2 regions of the Micromonospora sp. NPDC050417 genome follow, and region 2 is predicted to be linked to the other one. Evidence: riboswitches for the same ligand, from Rfam matches in the RefSeq annotation. Region 2 holds a riboswitch; the other holds the start of a gene.
What was found. Region 2 has a riboswitch for S-adenosylmethionine ahead of ACIBF5_RS18735 (ABC transporter substrate-binding protein). Riboswitches for the same ligand answer to the same signal wherever they lie in the genome.
Positions count from the first base shown of each region.

Region 1 (3,400 bases), on a different contig from region 2:
GGGTCCTCTACGACCCGGACGACCGTTCCGAGGTGGAGCTCCACGGTCGCGAGTACGTCCTGCTGCGTGAACGCGACGTGCACGCGGTCGCCGCCCAGCGGGTCGACACCGACTCCACCGGCCTCTACCTGTAACCACCCGGCGGCGGACCGTACGGCCCGTGACCGGCTGACGGCGGCTGCCCGTACCCGGGCGGGACCGACGGACCGTAACCGGGCGGCGGACCGTAACCGGGCGGCGGCGTGTAACCCGACGGCGGACCGTAACCGGGCGGCGGCGTGTAACCCGACGGCGGACCGTATGCGGGAGGCGGACCGTAACCGGGCGGTGTCGCAGTGACCAGGACCACCGGGATCGGCACCACCGGCTCGTCCGACGCGGCCACCGTGCGCGGCGACCCGTCGGGGAAGGTCAGGTGGTAGTTCACCCCGTCCCAGCGGGCCAGCGGCGCCTGCGGATCCCGGCCCACGAAGACCTGCCGGTAGGCGGTGATCTGGTGGAGCAACGCCCACTCCTCCTGGGCCGTACGCGCCACGTCGGCCGGCTTGGTGTCCAGGCCGCGCAGCATCCCGTCGCGGAGCAGCGCGAGCCGGGTGGCGGAGAGCTGGAAACCACGCATCGCCTTCAACCCCGGCTCACCGGCCACCCGCCGAGCCCACCGCCGGGCCGAGTGGCGTCGGCCGAGAGACCCCAACGCGGCCACCTCCGGCGGACTGATCCAACCGGCCCGTACGTAGTCGGGCAACCTCCGCTCGGTGAGCCGCCCCTCCCAGCCTCGCAGCCAGACCGCCAGCCCGACCATGCCGAGGAAGATGGGCACCATCACGCCGACGTAGCCGTAGAGCACGATCAGGTTCTGCCCGAGCGCCGCTGCCAGCGACGGCATCAGGTTCCAGGTGCCGTGCAGCATCATCGCCGCCAGCAGGCCGGCCAGCGGGGCGAAGACCCGGATCCGCTTGTCCGCGCTACGGGCCGCGATACCCAGGCCGATCCCGGTCATCGAGGTGAAGAGCGGGTGGGCGAAGCCGGTGAGCAGGATACGCACAATGAAGATCGCGAAGACGTTCTGCACCCCGGTCGCCGGACCGTACTGATCGGCGCCGGCGGCGTAGCCGTACCCGCCGAGGTAGAGGATGTTCTCCACCATGGCGAAACCGACCGCCGAGAGTCCGCAGTAGACGATGCCGTCGGTGATGCCGGACCACTCACGGCGGAACAACAGCAACAGCAGGAGTGGACCAAGCGCCTTCGTCAGCTCCTCGACGAAGGGTGCACCGAGCACCGACACCAGCGAGTCGGGCAGCCCCCAACGAGCGAACTGATCGGCGGTGAGCTCGTTGACCTGCAACGAGGCGGCGGTGGCGACAAAGGCACCCCAGGCGAAGCTGAGGCCGAGGAAAAGCATCGGCTCGGGCTCGTACCGGTCGAGCCAGAGGAAGCAGGCGATCAACACCGGCACCGGCAGGATCGCCGCGGCCAGGCCGATGAGGAAAGCCTGGAGGCCGAGACTGTCACCGAGCCTGATCGCCATGAAGACCGCGCAGCCGGCGATCAGCAGGATCACCACGGCCCACACCAACACCCGCCGCCAGGTCGACCCCCGGCTGGTGATCTTCGCCACCGGCGGCGGCACGGTGCCTGCCGCCCCGTTCGGCGCGGCAGGCGGAATCAGCGGCGGTTGGGGAGTGCCACCGGGCGGGGTGTCGGCCATGCCGCCCAGCGTAGCCATCCGCGACCCACTACCCGGACCGCATCCGGGGCGGATATGCTGCCGATCAGGTCACGAGTGCCAGCGACCAACGTCCACAGCCACGATCCGCGACCGGCGACCGCCGGACCAGATCGAGCAGGTGGACGAAGCCCCAGCTTGCTGGCCGGCAACCCTCGTCGAGTTCGCGGTGGGGTGCCCTGGGTGATGACCGGGCCCAGCTCGACCCCGTGCTGGGCAAGCGCGGGCCCCATCCTCAGCAACCGGGGTCCCCGGACTGCCGGAGGTCATACCCATGCATCCCGCTCTCGTCACCCTCCCCTCACCCGCCACGTCGCCGGCACCGACCGCCCCCGCCGCCGGACCGCTCGACGTGTTCGGCGTCCCCGACCTGGTGAACCTCGACTACGCCGCCACCGCACCGTGCGCCCGCGTCGCGGCGGACGCGGTGACCGAACTGCTGCCCTGGTACGGCAGCGTGCACCGGGGCGCCGGGGGCCTGTCGCAGAAGAGCACCCTCGCCTACGAGCGGGCCCGGCAGACGATCGGCGACTTCCTCGGCACCCGGGCCGAGGACGAAGTGATCTTCACCCGGAACACCACCGACGCCCTCAACCTGCTGGCCCGCGCCGTACCGGCCGGGACGACGGTGGTCACCTTCGGCGGCGAACACCACGCCAACCTGCTGCCCTGGCCGAACACGGTACGGCTGCCGGTCCCCGAGTCACCCGACGCGGCGATCCGGGCACTCGCCGAAGCACTGCGGGAACTGCGCCGCGGCAGCGACCGGGCCGCCCCGATCCTGGTCGCGGTCACCGGCGCCAGCAACGTCACCGGAGAACGCTGGCCGGTGGAGGAACTCGCCGCGATGGCCCACCGGCACGGCGCCCGGATCGCCGTCGACGCCGCCCAGCTCGCTCCGCACGCCCCGGTGGACATCGCCGCCTCGGGCATCGACTACGTGGCGGTCTCCGGACACAAGCTCTACGCCCCGTTCGGTGCCGGGGTGCTCGCCGGGCGGTCCGACTGGCTCGACGCGGCGACGCCGTACCTGCTCGGCGGCGGCGCCACCCTCGGCGTCGGCAGCGCCACCCACGACGTGCGCTGGGCGACCGGACCGGCGCGACACGAGGCCGGTACGCCGAACCTCTTCGGCGCGGTCGCCCTGGCCGCCGTCTGCACCGCCCTGGAGGAGGCGGACCGAGCCGAACTGCACACCCGGGAGCAGAAGCTGCTCGCCCGGTTGCGGGCCGGGCTGGACGCCCTGCCGGACGTCGTCGAGCTGCGTACCTTCGGTGCCGACGCCCCCCGGGTCGGCATCGTCTCGTTCGTGGTCGCCGGCCGGGACTCCGCCGACGTCGCCACCGAGCTGTCCCGGCGCCACGCGATCGGGCTCCGCGACGGCCTGTTCTGCGCCCACCCCCTCGCCCGGCGACTCCTCACCGAGGCGGCTGGCCGCAGCGGTCGCACCGACCTGCCACCCACCGCGTTGCGCGCGAGCATCGGCCTGGGCAGCACCGCCGACCACGTCGACCGCCTCCTCGACGCCCTGGCCGATCTGGGCTGACCGGCACCGGATGGTCAGTGGGCCGCCGGGCGGGCGGCGTGGGTCGGTCCGGCCTGCGGGCTCACCGCCCGACGGACCAGTCGGTTCGCCTCGGTCCGCTCCAGCCCGGTGGCCCGGAGCACGTC
Region 1 is NZ_JBITIH010000010.1:141,650-145,049, forward strand. It holds gene ACIBF5_RS15340 (GroES family chaperonin) at 1-134, shown strand, start outside; gene ACIBF5_RS15345 (PrsW family intramembrane metalloprotease) at 125-1,711, opposite strand; SAM riboswitch class IV at 1,841-1,958, shown strand; gene ACIBF5_RS15350 (aminotransferase class V-fold PLP-dependent enzyme) at 2,004-3,275, shown strand; gene ACIBF5_RS15355 (aromatic acid exporter family protein) at 3,290-3,400, opposite strand, start outside.
Region 1: another riboswitch for S-adenosylmethionine. It lies ahead of ACIBF5_RS15350 (aminotransferase class V-fold PLP-dependent enzyme); the one in region 2 lies ahead of ACIBF5_RS18735 (ABC transporter substrate-binding protein).

Region 2 (3,400 bases):
CGGGAAGAGGTGGAACCCCTGGAAGACCATGCCGATCCGCTGCCGCAACAGGTCCGGGTCCTGTCGCAGCACACTCTCCCCGTCGAGGAGCACGTCGCCACGGTCCGGCTCCAGCAGCCGGTTGAGCGTACGCAGCAGAGTGGACTTGCCCGAGCCGGAGGGGCCGATGACGCAGGCCGTCTCACCCCGTCCGACGTCGAGGTCGACACCGCGCAGCACCTGGTGACGCCCGAAGGAGAGGTGGATGTCCCGAGCCGCCAGACTGAGCGACTCGTACGAGGTCGGGACCGTGGTTCGTTCCCGCTGTTGGTCCCGCTCAGTCACGACCCACTCCTGTGTCCACCGTGGCCGGCGCTCCGGCCGCTTCGTACGTCTCGGGCTCCTCGTCCGTGTCGCCGACCGGCCCCTGCCGCAGCCGCCGGTCGATCCAGTTGACCAGGTGGGTCAGTGGCACGGTGATCACCAGGTAGAGCAGGCCGGCCAGCAGCAGGGCGGACTCGTTGCCGGTGTTGGCGGCATGGTCCTGGCCGATCCGGAACAGGTCCCGTTCGCTGGCCAACAGCCCGAGGAAGTAGACCAGGCTGGAGTCCTTGATCAGCGCGATGAGCTGGTTCACCCAGGCCGGCAGGATCCGGCGTACCCCCTGCGGGATGATCACCAGTCGCATCGCGGTCCGGTGGGACAGACCCAGCGCCCGACTCGCCTCAAGCTGGCTGGCCTCGACGCTCTGGATGCCGGAGCGGAAGATCTCACCGATGTACGCGGCGGCGATCAGCGACAGCGCGAGAATGCCGAGAGGGTACGGGTTCGGCCCCCACCATGCCATGCCGAGCGGCGCGAGCCCCACGCCGATGAGCAGGATGGTGACGGCTGCCGGCAGGCCCCGGAACACGTCCGTGTAGACCCGCGCGGGCCAGCGCAGCCAACGGGTCCGAGCCAGGCCAGCGACGGCGAGCAGCATCCCGAGCAGGGTGCCCAGGACCGCCGAGACGGCCGCCAGCAGCAGCGTGTTCCGGAGGCCGATCGTGAGCATCTCGGGTAGGGCTTCGCGCATCGACCCCAGGTCGAAGAACGTCTCCCAGAGCGTCTTGAGGGTGTCCATCGCCTTACCTGTCTCGGACCCGTTGGGCGTTCACCGGTCGGTCAGGCCGACGGAGTGGCTGTGGGAGTGGTCGACGGGCCGGCCTTGACCGGTGGGAACGCGACGTCGCCACTGCCGGGCTTGAAGGTGTCCGGGACCGGACGACCGGGGTAGTACTGCTCCTGGAGCCGGGTCCAGGTGCCGTCCTCGATCACCTGGTCCAGGCCCTTGTTCAGCAGTTCCCGCAGCGCGTCGTTCCCCTTGGCCACCACGTACGCGGTCGGCGCGGAACTGAGCTGCTTCTCCGCCAGGACGATCTTGCCGCCACTCTCCTGTGCGGACTTCTCACCGATCTCGGCCGGCGAGATCCAGGCGTCGGCGGTCTTCGCCTTGAGCTGGTTGATCGCACCGTTGTAGTCGGGCACGCGTACCGGGTCGAGACCCTCCTTGGTGGCGTAGTCGTCCTGCACGGTTCCCTGCACCACCACCACGCGGGCGCCCTTGAGCTGGTCGAATCCCTTGATCGCGGAGCCAGCCGGTACGTCGAGACCGAAGTAGCCGAAGTCGTACCCGTTGCCGAAGTCGACCGTCTGCTTGCGCGCCTCGGTGATGGTGACCGACGAGCTGCCGACGTCGAACTTGTGGTTGTTGACCTGCGCGAGCAGCGCCGAGAACTCGGTGCCGACGAATTCGACCCTGAGCCCGACCTTGCCGGCGACAGCGGTGAGCAGGTCGTTGTCGAAGCCGGTGAACTTGCCGTCCTTGAGATAGACGTTGGGCGGGGCGTCGCTCAGTGTTCCCACCCGCAGGGTTCCGGGCCGCAGCAGGTCGTACGGGTTGTCGGCCGCGTCGTCGGCGGACGAGCCGCAGGCGGCGGCGACGCCCAGCAGTGCGATGGCGGCGACACCGGAGAGCAGACGGGCGAATGGACGGGAAATACGCATGCGGATACTCCAACTTCAATGACAAATGACGGCAGCCGGAATGGAAACCGGGGCACGACGGAACACGGCATGGCCGATCGAACACCGTGCCGAGAGAATTGCGGAATTACCGACGGATCAGGCCCGCCGGCGGTGGGTTGTCAGCCGTTGGCGCGACAGAGCATGGCGCCGGTACGGCAGAGGTCGATATGCCGGCGCCACCAAGGCCAGACGGCGTGCGGGGTGCCAAAACTATCGGCGCGTGGTCCACGCATGGAACAAACCTCCATCGGTCCTGGCGGTAGCACCCGCACCCGTGAGGGGGGTTGCTGCGATATCGACGAGCCAGGTCTCTCAATCGCTCTGGATGGGCTGCGTCAGCCTACTCAATCCACCGCGGGCAATTCCAGTCGGATACCGCCGCCACATGTGTGGCGCTCGCCACCACCCATTCCCGACGCACCGGTGGCCGGACGGGAGGGTGCGGGAATCCGGGTGCCTCCGACAGCGTTGTTTCCGTCGGAACGGCCAAGAACCAGACCCGAAGCCGGAGGAGATCATGAAGGTTCGCAGTTCGCTACGCGCATTGAAGCAGCGGCCGGGTTCGGTCGTGGTACGTCGGCACGGCAAGGTGCTGGTGGTCAACCGCAGCAACCCGCAGTGGAAGTCCCGCCAGGGCTGACGCCCGAGGGGAATGTTCCGCCACGGGTGGGGTAGGCGACTCCCGTGCCGGGAACGGATGGCGGGCCCGACCAGGGACGAACGGGACGGGGTGGGGCTCATGTCGCGGCACGCGACGCGGCGGAACGGTCGGGGCGGGCACCGCCAGGGCCCGCTGAGCCGACTGACCGACGGGCTCCTGGCCGGCGCCGTGGGCACACTCGCCCGGGAGCTGGTCAGCAACCTGGACGTGGCGGTACGGGCCCGACCGTTGAGCGACACCCACCAGCGTGCGGTGCGACGACTGGCCGAGGTGGCGCGGCTGAGCCTCGGTCCCGAGGAACGGGCCGCCGATCGTCGGGCCGGGCTCGGCCCGGTGCTCGGTTACGTCAACGGGGTGTTGACGGTCGCCCTTTTCGCCACCGTCACCACCTGGTGGCGTCCGCCGGTGCCGGTGGCGGCGGGCATCGTCGCAATCGGCGGGATGCTGGTCGCGGACGGGCAGTTGGCCGCCCTGAAAGTGACGAACCCCCGCCGCTGGCGGGCACAGGACTGGTTCGAGGACGCCGTCCCGTACGTCGCCTACAGTCTCACCGCCGCCGCCACCCTGAACAGGCTGGAGACACTGCGGCGGGCGGGACGGAGCGCAGGACGACCGCGCTGACCGTTCGTTCACCGGGTCACACCGAGTGTTCACCGGCCGTTGGGCCGAGGCGACCTGGACAGCTCGCCCGAC
Region 2 is NZ_JBITIH010000013.1:205,329-208,728, reverse strand. It holds gene ACIBF5_RS18745 (amino acid ABC transporter ATP-binding protein) at 1-261, opposite strand, end outside; gene ACIBF5_RS18740 (amino acid ABC transporter permease) at 317-1,102, opposite strand; gene ACIBF5_RS18735 (ABC transporter substrate-binding protein) at 1,144-2,025, opposite strand; SAM riboswitch class I at 2,288-2,378, opposite strand; gene ACIBF5_RS18730 (ribosomal protein bL36) at 2,564-2,686, shown strand; gene ACIBF5_RS18725 (hypothetical protein) at 2,786-3,328, shown strand.